Linked DNA regions of Thiocystis violascens DSM 198. The protein of the gene in region 1 interacts with the protein of each later gene in a pairwise test. Links are inferred from orthologs where the notes say so. Each region holds a gene or a part of one and is shown on either strand. Other genes may lie near its edges. The genes, in order: THIVI_RS18650 and THIVI_RS16800.

The links.
Region 2: the proteins of THIVI_RS18650 (region 1) and THIVI_RS16800 interact in binary tests that used the Escherichia coli proteins (3 or more experiments, as listed by UniProt). The link is inferred for Thiocystis violascens DSM 198 from one-to-one orthologs.

What each region holds. Positions count from the first base shown.
Region 1 is NC_018012.1:4,194,166-4,202,697, forward strand. What follows is about bases 2,174-5,604. They hold THIVI_RS18650 (2-oxoglutarate dehydrogenase E1 component), read right to left. Parts: upstream 5,242-5,604; coding sequence 2,374-5,241; downstream 2,174-2,373. Other genes in these bases: odhB (2-oxoglutarate dehydrogenase complex dihydrolipoyllysine-residue succinyltransferase), read right to left, coding at 2,174-2,377; THIVI_RS24900 (hypothetical protein), read right to left, coding at 5,288-5,604. Also shown: THIVI_RS18640 (hypothetical protein), read right to left, coding at 1-29; THIVI_RS24030 (restriction endonuclease), read right to left, coding at 231-947; more of odhB, read right to left, coding at 1,124-2,173; more of THIVI_RS24900, read right to left, coding at 5,605-5,806; THIVI_RS18660 (NRDE family protein), read left to right, coding at 5,830-6,528; THIVI_RS26100 (hypothetical protein), read left to right, coding at 6,826-6,948; THIVI_RS18665 (ATP-binding protein), read right to left, coding at 7,714-8,532. UniProt on the Escherichia coli protein: E1 component of the 2-oxoglutarate dehydrogenase (OGDH) complex which catalyzes the decarboxylation of 2-oxoglutarate, the first step in the conversion of 2-oxoglutarate to succinyl-CoA and CO(2).
Region 2 is NC_018012.1:3,785,438-3,793,425, reverse strand. Bases 3,155-6,041 are described here. They hold THIVI_RS16800 (ATP-binding cassette domain-containing protein), read left to right. Parts: upstream 3,155-3,581; coding sequence 3,582-5,501; downstream 5,502-6,041. Other genes in these bases: THIVI_RS22955 (DUF2939 domain-containing protein), read left to right, coding at 5,518-6,041; THIVI_RS16805 (YifB family Mg chelatase-like AAA ATPase), read left to right, coding at 3,155-3,305. In the rest of the region: glnK (P-II family nitrogen regulator), read right to left, coding at 1-308; THIVI_RS16815 (TorF family putative porin), read right to left, coding at 385-1,113; ubiquinone biosynthesis accessory factor UbiK, read left to right, coding at 1,496-1,762; more of THIVI_RS16805, read left to right, coding at 1,779-3,154; more of THIVI_RS22955, read left to right, coding at 6,042-6,057; THIVI_RS16790 (hypothetical protein), read left to right, coding at 6,071-6,364; THIVI_RS16785 (glycogen/starch/alpha-glucan phosphorylase), read left to right, coding at 6,512-7,988. UniProt on the Escherichia coli protein: Genetic data indicate it may be involved in ribosome assembly or function.

The DNA.
Region 1 (8,532 bases):
AGAATGAAACGATTGAGGATGTAGTGCATGAAGTTCCCTAACGTCAAGACTAAACCGGGGCCGTTCCGGTACAAGAGTACAGATTTTATTATCTGAAAACCGGCGCATCGTCAACGACTTTGTGAGATTGCGGGGAACAAGAGGGAGGAAATTCAGGGGCAGACCATGTTTATTCGCTGAAAGGCGGGAAATGAAAAAACCTGGTCTGTCCAGGGTTTCCTTTAGAAAGTTTATACTGACGTTAACCATGACATGATGGAAGAGTAATCACTTAAAGTCAGTATGTTTCTTGATTGTTTTGATACAGCAATGGCATCTCTAGTGAAAAATGAGGTGGTTACTACCACGCCTTTATGGGCTTCTTGTTGTATTACATTTCCCAAAAGCCTTTGAACAACTCCTATCCCAACCTTGTTATCAGGGGTATATCTTTTGCATTCAATCAAGCTTACGGTGCTTCCAGTTAAAGGAGATTTATGGACCGCTATAATATCCATGCCACCATCCCTTGTTTCGGGTGTTAGCTGAACCTCAAAGCCATGATTTCGGAATACGGCTGCAACGAACTCTTCGAACTTTCTAGGCGATATTGTATATAATTGTTCTGGATGCTTTTTGAAATATTCGATAAGCTCTAGTTCAATGTTTAGGCAAATTATTCTTGATTGAATTTCGACTAGCCTTTTTTTTCTGCTCCAGTCAAAACCCGCAAAGAGTTTTAATGATTCATCTTGGCCATATAATGATATTACTTTTTCTAATTTTTCATTTTCGATATAGTCTGCTTTGAAGAGAGAAATAAGTTCTTCGTCTGAGAGGCGTTCCCCGCTTTTCAGCTTATCAGAGGCTTTGCGGGCATTCCTCCTATGCGCACCCATATCTGGAGGGGGTAACGGAGTCTTTCTCCTTTTTCTCTTCTGTAAGGGTGGTGTTGTCAGTTCTTCCATATCAGTTTCGTGTAAGTGAAATTCAGTGAAATTCAGTGAAATTCAGTGAAATTCAGGGACCGACCACGTTTATTCGCTGAATGTCGGGAAAGGGAAAAACGTGGTCTGTCTCGGGTTTCCGCCGTGTTTCCCCTGAACGGACGCATCAGGGACTCCAATCGACGTCCGCGCCTCCGCTACACCCGCAACAGCAACCTTGCCGGATCTTCCAGAATCTCCTTGATCGCGACCAGAAATTGCACCGCCTCGCGTCCGTCGATGATCCGATGATCATAGGTCAGGGCCAGATACATCATGGGGGCGATGACGATCTGGCCATTCTCCACGATGGGACGCTCCTGGATCTTGTGCATCCCTAGAATCGCGCTTTGCGGCGGGTTGAGGATGGGCGTCGAGAGCAGCGAGCCGAAGACGCCGCCGTTGGTGATGGAAAAGGTGCCGCCGGTGAGTTCCTCGTAGCTCAGGCTGCCGTCTTTCGCCTTCTGGCCAAAGTCGGCGATGCCCTGTTCGATGTCGGACATGCTCAACTGGTCGCAGTTGCGCAGGGTGGGCACGACCAGTCCGCGCGGGGAGCTGACGGCGATGCCGATGTCGAAATAGCCGTGATAGACGATGTCGTCGCCGTCCACCGAGGCGTTGATGGCGGGGAAGCGCTGGAGCGCGTCCACCGCCGCCTTGACGAAGAAGGACATGAAGCCCAGACGCGTGCCGTAACGGGTCTCGAACAGTCCTTTGTACTTCTCGCGCAGTTCCAGCACCGTCTTGAGGTTGACCTCGTTGAAGGTGGTCAGCAGGGCGGCGTTTTGCTGCGCCTGGACCAACCGCTCGGCGATGCGCGCGCGCAGACGGGTCATGGGCACCCGCTGTTCTGGGCGTCCGGCCTCGCCGGTCAGACTGGGGGCGGGCGCTTCGCTGAGATTGAGCGCGTCCGGGTCGTGCTCGGGCGCCGCCTGTTCGCGCTCGTCCAGCCACTGCACCACGTCGGTCTTCTGGATCCGGCCATCCTTGCCGCTGCCGGGGATCTGCTGAGGGTCCAGGTTCATCTCCTTGACCAGCCGGCGGGCGGCGGGGGCGATTACCTGCCCAGGGCGCGGTCGCTGGGGCGGCGAATTCATGGGGGCGACGGATTCGAGCGGCGCCCGGCTGGAAGGCGACGTGACGCTGGGACGCGGCGTGCCGGGCGCCTTGCGCGCGCCGGACTCGATGAGCCCGAGCACGGCGTCGGCCTGCACGAGATCGCCCTCGCGGGCCTGGATCGCGCCGAGCACGCCGTCCACGGGGGAGGGCACCTCCAGCACGACCTTGTCGGTTTCGAGATCGACCAGATTCTCGCCCTCCCGGACCTGGTCGCCGGGTTGTTTGTGCCAGGCCGCGACGGTGGCGTCGGCGACGGATTCGGGGAGTGCGGGGACGCGGACTTCGCGGCTCATTGCGGGGGGATCCTTTTGTTCATTTTCGGGTTGAATTGGCCGGTCAGGGCTTCGTCGATCAGCCGTTCGTGCTGCTCGACATGGGCGGCGCGATGCCCGACGGCGGGGGCCGCGGAACTGGCGCGTCCGACATAATAGGGGCGTTTGCCCATCTGGATCAGATTGTGGAAGCGATGCTTGATCTGGTCCCAGGCGCCCTGGTTCTGTGGCTCTTCCTGGCACCAGACGATTTCCTCGGTCGCGCCGTAATGATCGATCGCAGCGGCGAACGGTTCGCTGGGAAAGGGATAGAGCTGTTCGAGTCGGATGATGGCCGCATTGGTCAGACTGCGGGCGCGTCTGGCCTCCAACAGATCGAAATAGACCTTGCCGCAGCAGAAGATCAGCCGTTCCACCCCGGCGGGGTCGATGGGATCGATCTCCGGGATGATCGTCTGAAATTGTCCGCCAGCGAGTTCGTCCAGCGAGGAGACCGCCAGACGATGCCGCAGCAGGCTTTTGGGCGTCATCACGATCAGCGGTTTACGGTAGTCGCGCACCATCTGGCGACGCAGCAGATGGAACATCTGCGCCGGTGTGGTGGGGACGCAGACCTGGATGTTGTGCTCGGCACTGAGTTGTAGGAAGCGTTCGATGCGCGCCGAGGAATGTTCCGCGCCCTGACCTTCGAGACCGTGCGGTAGCAGCATGACCAGCCCGCAGCACAGACCCCATTTGGTTCCGGCGGAGGTGATGAACTGGTCGATGACCACCTGCGCGCCGTTGGCGAAATCGCCAAACTGCGCCTCCCACAAAGTGAGCGCGGTGGGCTCGGCGGTGGCGAAGCCGTATTCGTAGCCGAGAACGGCCTCCTCGGAGAGGATGGAGTCGATGGCGATGAAGGCACCTTGAGTGTCGCTCAGATGCTGAAGTGGGGTATAGGAGTCGCCGGTCAGTTGATCGTGGATCTTGGCGTGACGGTGGACAAAGGTGCCACGCCCCACGTCCTGCCCGGATAGACGCACCGGGATGCCGGCGTCGAGCAAGGTCGCATAGGCCAGATTCTCGGCGAAGCCCCAGTTCAAGAGTTGATCGCCCTGGCCCATCTTGCGCCGCTCGTCCCACAGTTTTTCGACGCGCGGATGGAGCGCGAAGCCCTCGGGCAGCCGCAGCATGGCTTCGGTGAGCGCCTGGAGTTTGGCGAGCGGGACGCCGGTGTCCAGATCCTGATCCCAGTCGGTGCCCCGGCAGAAGCCCCAGTCGACCCGATAGAGATGATCGAGCCCGCAGAGCACCGGGCGCGCGACCACCACGCCCTGTTCGAGCGAATCGCGGTAGTCGGCGATCATGGCGTCCACCGCGTCTTTCTCGATGACGCCCCCGGCGACGAGCCGGTCGGCATAAACGGCGCGCGGGGTCGGATGGTTGCGGATCTTGGCGTACATCATCGGCTGGGTCACGGCCGGTTCGTCGGCCTCGTTATGACCGAGACGGCGATAACAGACCAGATCGATGATGACATCCTTGTGGAACTGGTTACGGAAATCCAGCGCCATGCGGGTGACGAAGATCACCGCCTCCGGGTCGTCGCCGTTGACGTGAAACACGGGCGCCTGAACCAGCTTTCCGACATCGGTGCAATAGGCGCTGGAGCGCGCGTCCAGCGGGTGGCTGGTGGTGAAGCCGATCTGGTTGTTGATGACGATGTGGACCGTGCCGCCGGTCGAATAACTGCGGGTCTGCGAGAGTTGCAGGGTCTCCATCACCACGCCCTGGCCGGCGAAGGCCGCGTCGCCGTGGATCAGCACCGGCAGAACCAGATTCCCCGCGCGGTCGAGCCGGCGGCGCTGGCGGGCGCGCACCGAACCCTCGATGACCGGGTTGATGATCTCCAGGTGCGAGGGGTTGAAGCCCAGCACCAGATGGACGATGCCGCCAGGGGTCTCGATGTCGGTGGCGAAGCCCATGTGGTATTTGACATCGCCGGCCATCTTGCGCCAGTCCATGTGAACCCGGCCCTCGAACTCGTCGAAGATGTCGGTGGGCGGCTTGCCGAAGAGGTTGGTCAGCACATTCAGGCGTCCGCGATGCGCCATGCCGATGACGATCTCCTGCTGACCCTTGCGCCCGGCGCGCTGGATCAGCTCGTCGAGCATGGGGATGAGCGCGTCGCCGCCCTCCAGCGAGAAGCGTTTCTGGCCCACGTAGCGCTGGTGCAGATATTTCTCGAAGCCCTCGGCGGCGGTCAGCAGGGTCAGCAGCCAGCGGCGATCGGCGTCGTCCAGTTCGGGCGTGGCGCGATAGCCTTCGAGGCGCTTCTGGATCCAGCGCCGCTCCGGGGTGCTGGTGATGTGCATATACTCGGAGCCGACCGTGCCGCAGTAGGTCTGCTCGACCATCGCGACGATCTCGCGCAGCGGCATGCGGTCGGGGGCGTAGAGCGAACCGGTGTGGAAGACCAGGTCGAGATCGTTCGGTTCCAGGTTGTGATAGGCCGGATCCAGGTCGGCGATCCGGGGCGTCTCGCGCAGATGGATGGGATCCAGGTTGGCGACCTGATGGCCGCGGTAGCGATAGCCGGTGATCAGGCCCAGCACCGCGGACTGCTTCTCGGCGGCGGCGGGTTCGAGATGCTCGGTCGAGCGGGCGCGGGCACGCGAGCGGCTCTCCTGCGCCAGGCGCATGAAGTTCTCGCGGACCGGACCATGCGGGGTTTCGGCGGCCTCGTTCGCGGCCGGTTGGCACATGTCGTCGAAACGAACCCGCCAGGCCAGGTCGATGCTTTCGGGATCGGCGAGATAGCGCTCGTACAGATCCTCGATGAAATCCGCGTTACCGCCATACAAGGCGCCGGAACTCCGAAACAATTCTAGGATTGCGCTCATGCTTTGGTTTGGCTGAATGGGAGATTTTGTTTTTTAGAACGCGAATTTATATCATATTCTCCACAATCCTGAACACGCCGCCGGTCTCGGTTGTGTCGGTGCACAAACAGCGAGCATTGTGGACAAGAACGACTCCACCGCCGAATTCGACGAGCGCAAGCGTCAGCGGATCCGTCTCGCCCGGCTTGAGGCGGACATGGCCTATTTTCAGGCCCGCATCGAGCTGATCGGGGAAGCCAACACGAATAACCGGGTGGCGCAGCGCAAGGCGTTCAATTTTTTGCACAAAACGGTCGCTAGCAAGATCCTGAAGCTCAAGCGCCGTTATAGCGATCTGGGTTAGGAAACTGTCCATTGCCCAGTCCCCGACGCCTATTCCTGTCCAGCACTGTTTCAGTTTCCAGTTGTCTGTTGTCAGGGAATTAGGCGATTTTTGGAAAATTTCCGTTCGTCCCATTCGACAGTGCCTGTCCTGAGCGAAGCCGAAGGGGTCATGACAGGCTTCGACACGGCTCTCCTGAGCGCAGTCGAAGGGCTCGGGACGAACGGAAATCGGTAAAGTCATTCCCGGAAATCACCTTATTACCCATGCCGATCATGATTCTACGCCGCCCCGGTCATCCCTGGCCGGTTCTGTTGGCCGCTCGCCGCGACGCAATGGCTGCGCGCGTCTCGCTGCCGCCTGCCCGCCACTGGCCTGATCGTCCCGAGGCGATCGCGACTCTCGATCCGCAAACCGAAGGAAGCTGGCTTGGTCTGAACGATCACGGCGTGGTGGCCGCGCTGCTGGAACGCGCGGAGATGCCGGATGGCGAATCGGGCCAGCGCAGCCGCGGCGAGCTGGTGCTGGAGGCGCTGGACCATGCCGAGGCCAGCGAGGCGGCCGGCGCGCTCGCCGATCTGCATCCTGACGCCTATCGGCCGTTCAATCTGCTTGTGGCCGATCCCCGCGCGGCCTATTGGATCCGTCATGGCGATGACGGCCGGATGCGCGTCCAGCCGATTCCGCCCGGCGTGCATCTGCTGGCCGAGACCGAATTGGACGATCCCGCTCATCCATGGATCGCAGCCTATCTTTCCCGGTTCAAGGCGGCGGCGGTGCCGGACCCGGAGCGGGGCGATTGGTCGGGCTGGCGGGATGCGCTCGCGAATCTCGATGGCGTGCGCTCAAGCGCATTGATCGCGCTCCCCGCCTTTCCCGGATTCAACAGCCAGCCCATCTGGCTCCAGGCCGAGGGCGGTTCGGAGCGGGATGTGTTGCGGGAGATTTGGCGCGCGCCGTTGTAAAACAGGTTCGGACGCCGCCCAATCGGCAATGCTCGGTTTGAACGTCACTGTATAGACTTCGCACCTGATATCCAGACATGGCCTTGGCGTAGGGGCGGGTTTGAAATCCGCCCCCGTGTCCTGTTATCACGTTCGATAGCTAGCTATCGCCGATGCCAGGGATCGCGACGGGTTTCCTTCGACGATGATCGTCGGACCGTCGCGCATCCGAAAGATTGGCAGCCATACCGCCGCCGTGATTGGCTCAACGCCAAGGCCGATGAACGCCAGGATGAGCGTATTGCCGATATTTGTGACGTGTATCAACTGGTGGTCCAGCAGTCGACGGCCAGCATTGAGGAATCCTCGCGCGCGGCCGAGGAACTGTCCGGTCACTCCCAGGAACTGGCGAGCAGGGTGGGGCGGTTCCGTCTCTCGTGACCGGACCGGAGACGTGCGAATTGCCCGTCGCGGCGGTGGCGCTGACGTTGCCGGTTCGCACGGCGGCGACGCCGACCGCTACCTTGCCGTAGGTGCGGTCGTCCTCGGGCACCGGAGTGAGCACCGGCAACAGCGGCGCCGTTACCTGGGTAGTGGTCAGGGTCCGGCCGGAGCCGAGGACGTCGTGCTCGGCCGTGACGTTGAGAAACGGGCTGTAGAGGCCGGTCGAGAGCAATACCGGCACCCGCACCTGCAGGCCGGCGCTGCCCGTCAGAGCGTCGAGCGAAAAGTCCTGGCGCCCGTAGGCGAGCAGCGTGTCGGCGAACCAGTTGACATCGGTGAACGAGCCATAGCCGGCGATCTGGTAAGCCGCGGATGCGGTTGTGGGCGTTCTGGACGTCGAGATTGATCGCGGGCTCGGAGTAACCGAAAACGGCTCCGAGCCGCACCCGTGGATCGAGCCGAACCTCGAGCCCAAGGGTACCGCCGACCGCGTGCCAGTCGGCGCCGGCCGCATGTATCCGCGTAGCTGTCGCCGAAGGCCGTCAGGTTGGCGAAATGCGCCTGAGCCGGGAAGACGCTGGCGACCAGCGCGGCGGCCGCCGCGACCGTTTTTTGTGGCCTCTTTGGGTAATCAGGTTCCCTCGGTTTTCGTCTTCCAGGGGGATGTGCTCAACGCTGGGTGCCGGGTTCGTTCCCGGAAAAAAACGATCCGCCTCAATGCGCGGACAATATCCGTGACGATGACGCGCTCCTTGGCGATGGCTATTTTTCCTGTTCAGGCAGTCGAATCGAGACCCGCAGGCCACCCTCCGGCCGGTTGGTCAGTCGCAACATGCCGCCGTGAGCGTGCACGATGGTTCGGGCCACGGCCAGTCCAAGTCCCGTGCCGCCGGTCTCGCGGCTGCGCGAGGCTTCGAGACGGAAAAAGGGCTCGAAGACCTTCTCGATCTGCGCGTCGGGGATACCGGGGCCGGCGTCGTCGATCTGGATGACGCGGCTGCCAGGCTCCTCGCGCACGGTCACTCGCACGCGACCGCCATACTTGACCGCGTTGTCGATCAGATTGGAGATGGCGCGTTTCAGCGAGACGGGCCGGCAACGGGCGACGAGCCGTTCCGGACCTTCATAGGCGACTTCGCCGCCGAGATCCACGTGATCATCGACCAGGGTCTGTACCAGGGCCGCGAGATCGGTCGAACGGGCGGCCTCGTCCGCGGCCTCGTCGCGCGCAAAGCCGAGCGTGGCGGATAGGATAGCCTCCATCTCCTCCAGCGTCGCGAGCGTCTTCTCGCGCATGTCGGTGTCGTCGATGTACTCGGCGCGTAGCCGTAGGATCGTGATCGGGGTGCGCAGGTCGTGCGAGACGGCGGCCAGGAGGCGCGAGCGATCCTGGATGTGCTTGTGCAGACGCTCCTGCATCTGATTGATGGCGCGGATGGTCTCGCGAACCTCGCGCGGGCCGTGCTCGCGCAGGCGCGGCGGATCTTCTCCATGTCCGAAGCGATGGGCCGCCTCGGCCAGATCGGCCATGGAGCGCGCCGTCTTGCGGGCGATGAAGAGCCCGGTGCCGATCGCCGCGAC
Region 2 (7,988 bases), 410 kb from region 1 along the record:
CGGATGCGGATGACCTGGTTGAGTTCGAACACGAAGATCTTGCCGTCGCCGATCTTGCCGGTGCGGGCGGCGTTGCTGATCGCCTCGATCACCTTCTCGACCATGTCGTCGTCGACCGCGATCTCGACCTTGATCTTCGGCAGGAAATCGACGACGTATTCGGCACCGCGATAGAGTTCCGTATGGCCTTTCTGGCGTCCGAAGCCCTTGACTTCGATGACGGTGATGCCGGAGACGCCGATGTCTCCCAGCGCCTCGCGGACATCGTCGAGCTTGAAGGGTTTAATGACGGCTGCAACCATTTTCATGGCGTTTTAGCTCCTGTTGAAGACCGGGGCGATCACGCCCCGAGCCGTGGGGTTGACGTCGCGAACGTTGCCGAGATCAGAATTCTTTGTTCCAGCCGATCCACAACTTCGGATCCTCGTCGTAGGTGTCGCGGCCGATTTGATCGTAGTTGAAGCTGAAGGTACCGAAATCGCCGGCCTCGCGGCTGATGGAGGCGCCCCAGTGACCGTAATCGTTGCCGCCGTCGTTGTAGCGGAAATCGTAGTAACCGCCGTGCAGATTCAGCCCCAGTTCGTAGGGCAGATCGAAGTCCAGCGCGGCGTGATAGTAGAGGTCGCCCTGGATATAGTTGGCCTCGGTATTGGCCACCCCAGGCGCATCGTCGGCCTGACCATAAAACGTATAGGCGATGCCCGCGGTCAGCCATTTATAGGTTGCGCTGGCACCAAGCTCGGAAAAGTCGCTGTCGCGGCCGTCCGGATAGGCGTAATAGATGAGGTTGAGATCGTAGCTGAAGTCGTCGTTGATCGAGCCACCAAAGCCGGTGTAGAGGTCGAGTTCGTAATTGGTCTCGTTACCCTCGCCAAAGTCCACGTTCGACAGCCAGGTACCGGCATAAAAACCGCTCTGGTGCGCATAATCCAGCCCGCCCTGAACCGCCGGCTGATTATCGGTCTGGGTCTGTCCGCGCCATATGTAGTTGCTGACCACGCCGATGTTGGCGCTGATCGAGTGGGGATCCTCGGCCATGGCGGCCTGAAAAGCACCCGCGCTCATGACGAGGGTTCCAACGGCCAGTGCGGTACCGATGTGTGTTGGTTTCATTGGGTTGTACCTCAATAGGATCCAGGCATCTGTTAGAAGATAGGGCGGACCGGGCCGACGCCTGGAAGAAGGCCGGAATGCCGCACAATGACGTAGTGTCCAGTTTATGCACGGTACATGCCATTCCATGATTGCGGTAAAAACAAGACGTTTTTCGATCTTGCGTGCCATATTCGCAACAAAGATTGCACCAAGACAAAACAACGCTTTTCGACAAGACACTCGAACGCACCAAAATAGAGCGGCTTTCGACGCAGACGCGCAAACGCACCGCCCCTATAATGTTCGCCAGCATTCTCCCCCGGCCGCCTGTCTTCCAATAGGCGGGCCACGCTCGATTGGTCATGGGTCGCGACCGACCCCCGCGCAGAGGTAACTCCCAATGTTGGATCCGAAACAATTCGACGACCTGTTCCAGCGTCTCTCCTCGGCCATGCCGAAGGGTCTCCAGGTGTTGCAGGAAGACATCAATCGCAACCTCCGGGCTTCCCTGGAATCGGGACTGTCCCGACTGGATCTGGTGACGCGCGAGGAGTTCGACGTGCAGTCGGCGGTCCTGGCGCGGACACGCGAAAAACTGATCGCGCTGGAGACGCAGGTGAAGACGCTGGAGCAGGCGCTCGCGGTCGGCCGACCGCAAGCGGACTGAGCGCGCGGCCAGGGACTTGGCGCTCTGCATCCTGTACAGCCGCGCCCGCGTCGGCATCCATGCCCCGGCGGTGACGGTCGAGGTCCATCTGTCCGGCGGTCTGCCCTCGCTCTCGATGGTCGGTCTGCCGGAACTGGCGGTGAAAGAGAGCAAGGATCGGGTGCGCGGCGCCCTGCTCAACGGGCGTTTCCGCTTTCCCGACGGGCACGTCACCATCAATCTGGCGCCCGCGGATTTGCCCAAGGAAGGCGGTCGCTTCGATCTGCCGATCGCGCTCGGCATCCTGGGCGCCTCGGGTCAGGTGGCCGCCAAGGCGCTCGATCGCTATGAGTTCATCGGCGAACTGGCCCTGTCCGGCGCGCTGCGGCCGGTCAATGGGGTGCTGCCAGCGGCGGTCGCGGCGCGCGACGCGGGCCGCGAACTCATCCTGCCGCGCGAGAATGCCGCCGAGGCGGCGCTGGTCAGCGGTCTGTCGCTGCGACCGGCGGGTCATCTGATGGAGGTCTGCGAACATCTGAATGGCACCAGCCTGCTGTCCGCCTTCGTGTCGGGCGAGGATTCCGGCCATGACAACGATCCCGCCTATCCCGAACTGGCCGAGGTGCGCGGCCAGGAGCACGCCAAGCGAGCATTGGAGATTGCCGCCGCGGGGGGGCATAGCCTGCTGTTGATCGGCCCGCCCGGCACGGGCAAGTCGATGCTGGCCAACCGGCTGCCGGGTCTGCTGCCGCCCATGACCGAGGCCGAGGCGCTGGAGACGGCGGCGATCCGCTCGGTTAGCGACCGGGATCGCTTCGACCCGAGCCGCTGGCGCGAACGGCCCTTTCGGTCGCCGCACCATACCGCGTCCGGGGTCGCGCTGGTCGGCGGGGGCAGCAATCCCCGGCCGGGCGAGATTTCGCTGGCCCATCAGGGCGTGCTCTTTCTCGACGAACTGCCGGAATACGATCGCAAGGTGCTGGAGGTGCTGCGCGAGCCCCTGGAGTCGGGTTATATCGATATCTCCAGGGCGGCGCGCCAGGCGCGCTTTCCGGCGCGCTTCCAGTTGCTGGCGGCCATGAATCCCTGCCCCTGCGGCTATCTGGGCGACAGCAGCGGGCGCTGCCGCTGTACCATCGAGCAGATCGGGCGCTATCGCGGACGTATCTCCGGCCCCCTGCTCGACCGTATCGACATGCACGTCGAGGTGCCCCGGCTCGATGTCTCGCGGCTGGGCGGACCGCGTCCCGCGGACGCCGAAACCACGGCGCTGGTACGCGCGCGGGTCGCCGCCGCCCGCGTCCTCCAGCAGACCCGCGCCGGCAAGCCGAACAACGCGCTGGCACCGAGCGAGATCGATCGCGACTGCGCGCTCGACGAGGCCGGGCGGCGACTCATGGAGCAAGCGCTGACCCGCCTTGCACTCTCGGCGCGGGCCTACCATCGGATCCTGAAGGTCGCCCGGACCATCGCCGATCTTCAGCAGGCGAACGCCATCGATTCCACGCACCTGAGCGAAGCTATCGGCTATCGTCGTCTCGATCGAGGACAGCCGCACTCCTGAACCCGGTAGCGCCGACCGATAGGCCATCCGCGACATGACGCCATCGCGCCATTCGCATTCTCTTTTTAGCGACACTTTAGGCAAGCCGCGCAACAATTTGATGAGGGAAATCCCTTCCATCTGCTAGAATGGCGGTCACAAAATCCTATTTTGGTGGCATGCATGCAACAACTTATGCCGCGTCGACGCTTGGATTGAGCTTCACCGCACCCCGTTTTCCGTCATCGCGCAGGGCATCGCGTTGACATCTCCCTCACTCTCCTTGCCGCGACGATCATGCTTCAACTGAAAGACCTGAGTTTCCGCCGTGGCCCCAACCTCCTGCTGGAAGAGGCGTCGATCGCCATCTATCCCGGCCAGAAGGTGGGTCTGGTGGGCGCCAACGGCTGCGGGAAATCGAGCCTCTTCGCCCTACTGCTGGGCGATCTGCACGCGGACGCGGGCGGGTTTTCGATCCCGGCCGACTGGGAGGTCGCGCATGTCGCCCAGCACACCCCGGACACCGAGCGCGCGGCCATCGAGTTCGTGCTGGATGGCGACCGCGAGCTGCGCCAGATCGAGAGCGAGTTGACCGCCGCCGATGCCGCCGGCGACGGACTGCGTCACGGCGAACTGCTGGGCCGGCTGGAATCCATCGGCGGTTACGACGCCGAAAGCCGCGCCGCGCGTCTGCTGCATGGCCTGGGCTTCGCGCCGGGCGACGAGCGCCGCCCGGTCAACAGCTACTCGGGCGGCTGGCGGATGCGTCTCGCGCTGGCGCGCACGCTGATGTGCCGCTCGGATCTGCTGCTGCTCGACGAGCCGACCAACCATCTGGATCTGGACGCCGTGATCTGGCTCGAAGGCTGGCTCAAGAGCTATCCGGGCACCCTGATGCTGATCTCGCATGACCGCGATTTTCTGGACGCGGTCGGCAGCCACATCCTGCACCTGGAACATCGGCGACTCACGCTCTACGCGGGCAATTATTCGGCCTTCGAGCGCCAACGCGCCGAGCGGCTCGCCCAGCAGCAGTCGGCTTATGTCCGTCAGCAACGCGAAATCGCCCACATGCACAGCTTTGTCGAACGCTTCCGCGCCAAGGCGACCAAGGCGCGTCAGGCGCAGAGTCGGGTGAAGGCGCTGGAGCGCATGGAGCTGATCGCCCCGGCGCATATCGACTCGCCCTTCCGTTTCGGTTTCGAGCCGGCCGGGAATCTGCCCCGTCCGCTGCTGCGGATGGACAAAGCGACGGCCGGCTATGGCGCGAAGCCCGTCCTCCAGAGTGTCGGATTCAGTCTGGAACCGGGCGACCGCATCGGCCTGCTGGGACGCAACGGCGCGGGTAAATCGACGCTGATCAAGGTGCTGGCCGGCGAGCTGGCGCTGTTGTCGGGCCAGTGCGAGCGTGCGCAGGATCTGCGCGTGGGCTATTTCGCCCAGCATCAACTGGATCAACTCGACCGCCACGGCACCCCGCTCGGTCATCTGCGCCGACTCGATCCGAACGCCACCGAACAGACCTTGCGCAACTATCTGGGCGGTTTCGGTTTCGCCGGCGACCGCGCGCTCGATCCGATCGCGCCACTCTCGGGCGGCGAAAAGGCGCGTCTGGTGCTGGCCATGATCATCCGTCAGAAGCCCAATCTGCTGCTGCTCGACGAACCGACCAATCATCTGGATCTGGAGATGCGCCACGCGCTCAGCGAGGCGTTGCAGGGCTTCGAGGGCGCGCTGGTGCTGGTCTCGCACGACCGTCATCTGCTGCGGGTGACCAGCGACACCCTGATGCTGGTAGATGGCGGCGGGGTGCGCCTGTTCGACGGCGATCTGGACGATTATCCGGCCTGGCTGGCGGGACGCGATCCGGCCGCGCGACCGGCGGACGCGACGGACAGCGCCCGCGACGGCGGCGACCGCAAGCAGCAGCGTCGTCAGTCGGCGGAGGCGCGCAAGGCATTGCAGCCGCTGCGCAACCGCGAAAAGCAGTTGGAACAGCGGCTCGCGACGCTCAACGCGCGCCGCGCGACCCTGGATCAGGCGCTTGCGGCATCCGATCTCTACGCGCCCGAGAGCAAGGCGCGACTGCTGGCCCTGCTGGCCGAGCAGCGCCAAATCAGCGCGGATCTGGAAGCGACCGAGGACGCCTGGCTGGAGGTCAGCGAGTCCATCGAGCAATTTCATGCCAGCGACGATGCCCCGAATGCGCGCGCGTGAGAAGGCGGTTTTCCGAATGCCGACGATCACGCGCGCGCGCCATCGGACCTGGGTGGCCATGCACCGCTGGTGGCGGCGCGCGCGCCGGCCCGCCAGACGCCTGCTGCTTCTGGGCCTGGCACTGGTCATGCTCTACGGACTCTGGCCCTATGCGACACTCTGGAGCCTGAACCGCGCGCTCGCCCAGGACGACGAGACGACACTGGAGCGACTGGTGGATCTGGATGCGATTCGCGACGAACTGGCGCGCCGTCTCAACAAGGAGCGCCCCAGCGCCATCGACGGGCTCTCCGACGATTTTATCGAGTGGCTGGAGTCGGGGATTCGATACCACGGCGTCCATGCGCTGGAGCGCATCGTCACGCTCGACTGGGTGCGGGCGCAACTGACCGCGAGAGCGCTTCCCGGTGAAGACTTTCCGCCCCTCCTCGTCACCGGCTTTTTCGAGAGTCCACGAAATTTCCGCGCGCGGATCGGTCACCGCAACGCGGAGCCGGTCATCCTGCGGCTGCACCTCGACCGGCGAGGCTGGCGTGTCTCGACCCTCTACTATTGATGTCAATACCAACATGACGACCGCGAAGCTCACTGCATCGGAGCGGGCACGCCAATTGATCGCCCCGCTACTCGCACCCTCCGACAGTCCGTTCAAGGATTACCTCAGAGCCACCGATTACTGTACGGCGGTGATGTTGTACACCGAACTCCAGACCGACCGGGAATACCTGGCCCAATGGCGCGCGGCGTTCGCGGCCCTGATGGTCGCCAACGACGAGAAGCGGGCCCGCTTGCTCAGTCGGCTGCGGGGCGATTTCAAACACGGACTTTCGCCACTGCCGACCCTGATCGCGATGCGGAATTGAACGCGGGACATCCGCTGTCGGTACTGACTCAATGTTGCCGATTCGCCACGATTTGTCGCGGGCGGCACAACAGGTTCGCGCCCAGTCACACCAGCGGCTACTATATCGCCAATATTCAACACACAACCTAACAGGATCCAACCTAGTATGTCCCCCTTGAACGGCCCCACCAAACCTCATCCGAACGCGCACTTCTTCGACCTTCCGCCCCTGCCCATGGACTCCGAAGGGATCGCGCAGGACTTCCGGCGCTATTACGCCCACACCTTCGGGCGGGACCATGACGCGCAGGCGATCTATTATTCCTACAAGGCATTGTCCATCACCCTGCGCGACCGTCTGATGGAGCGCTGGAAGCGGACCCGCCAGTCCTATGACGAGGCGGGATGCAAGCGCACCTACTATCTGTCGCTGGAATTCCTGATGGGCCGCGCGCTATCGAACGCCATGCTCAACCTCGGAATCAACAGCGCCGTGGAGCAGGGACTCTACGGCATGGGTCTGGCGCTGGAGGAGATTGCCGGCAACGAACCCGATGCCGGCCTGGGCAATGGCGGTCTGGGCCGTCTGGCGGCCTGCTTTCTGGACTCCTGCGCCACTCTGCAGCTTCCGGTGCGGGGCTATGGACTGCGCTACGAATACGGCATGTTCCGCCAGTTGATCGAGGGCGGCGAACAGCTCGAAGAGCCGGATCACTGGTTGCGCGATGGCAACCCCTGGGAACTCGAACGCCCCGAATTCACCCAACGCATCCCCTTCGGCGGCCGCACCGAGACCAGCGTGGACCGACGCGGTCGCAAGACGGTGCGCTGGGTGGATACCCATGACGTCCTGGCGGTCCCCTACGATATTCCCGTTCCCGGTTATCGCAACGAGACCGTCAATACCCTGCGTCTCTGGAAATCCGCCGCCACCGACGAATTCGACCTTGGCGAATTCAACGCCGGCAGTTACCCGGAGTCGGTCGCCCAGAAGAACGAGGCCGAGCACATCACCATGGTGCTCTACCCCAACGACGCCAACGAATGCGGCAAGGAATTGCGGCTGCGTCAGCAGTTCTTCCTCGCCAGCGCCAGCATCAAGGACGTGCTGCGCGACTGGATCCGGCTCAACGGCAACGACTTCAGCCGCTTCGCCGAGCACAACTGTTTCCAGCTCAACGACACCCATCCCGCCGTCTCGGTCGCCGAGCTGATGCGCCAACTGATGGACGATCATGATCTGGAGTGGGACACCGCCTGGCCGATCGTTCGCCAGACCATGGCCTACACCAATCACACCCTGCTGCCCGAGGCGCTGGAACGCTGGTCGGTGCGGTTGTTTCGCCAACTGCTGCCGCGCATCCTGGAGATCATCTTCGAGATCAACGCCCGTTTCCTGGCGGAAGTCGCGACCCGCTGGCCGGGCGACACCGACCGCCAGCGGCGCATGTCGCTGATCGAGGAAGGCTACGATCCGCAGGTGCGGATGGCCTATCTGGCGATCGTCGGCAGTTTCTCGGTCAACGGCGTCGCCGCGCTGCACTCGGAGCTTCTGATCGAGGGCCTGTTCCGCGATTTCCACGACATCTGGCCCAAGAAATTCAACAACAAGACCAACGGCGTCACCCAGCGGCGCTGGCTGG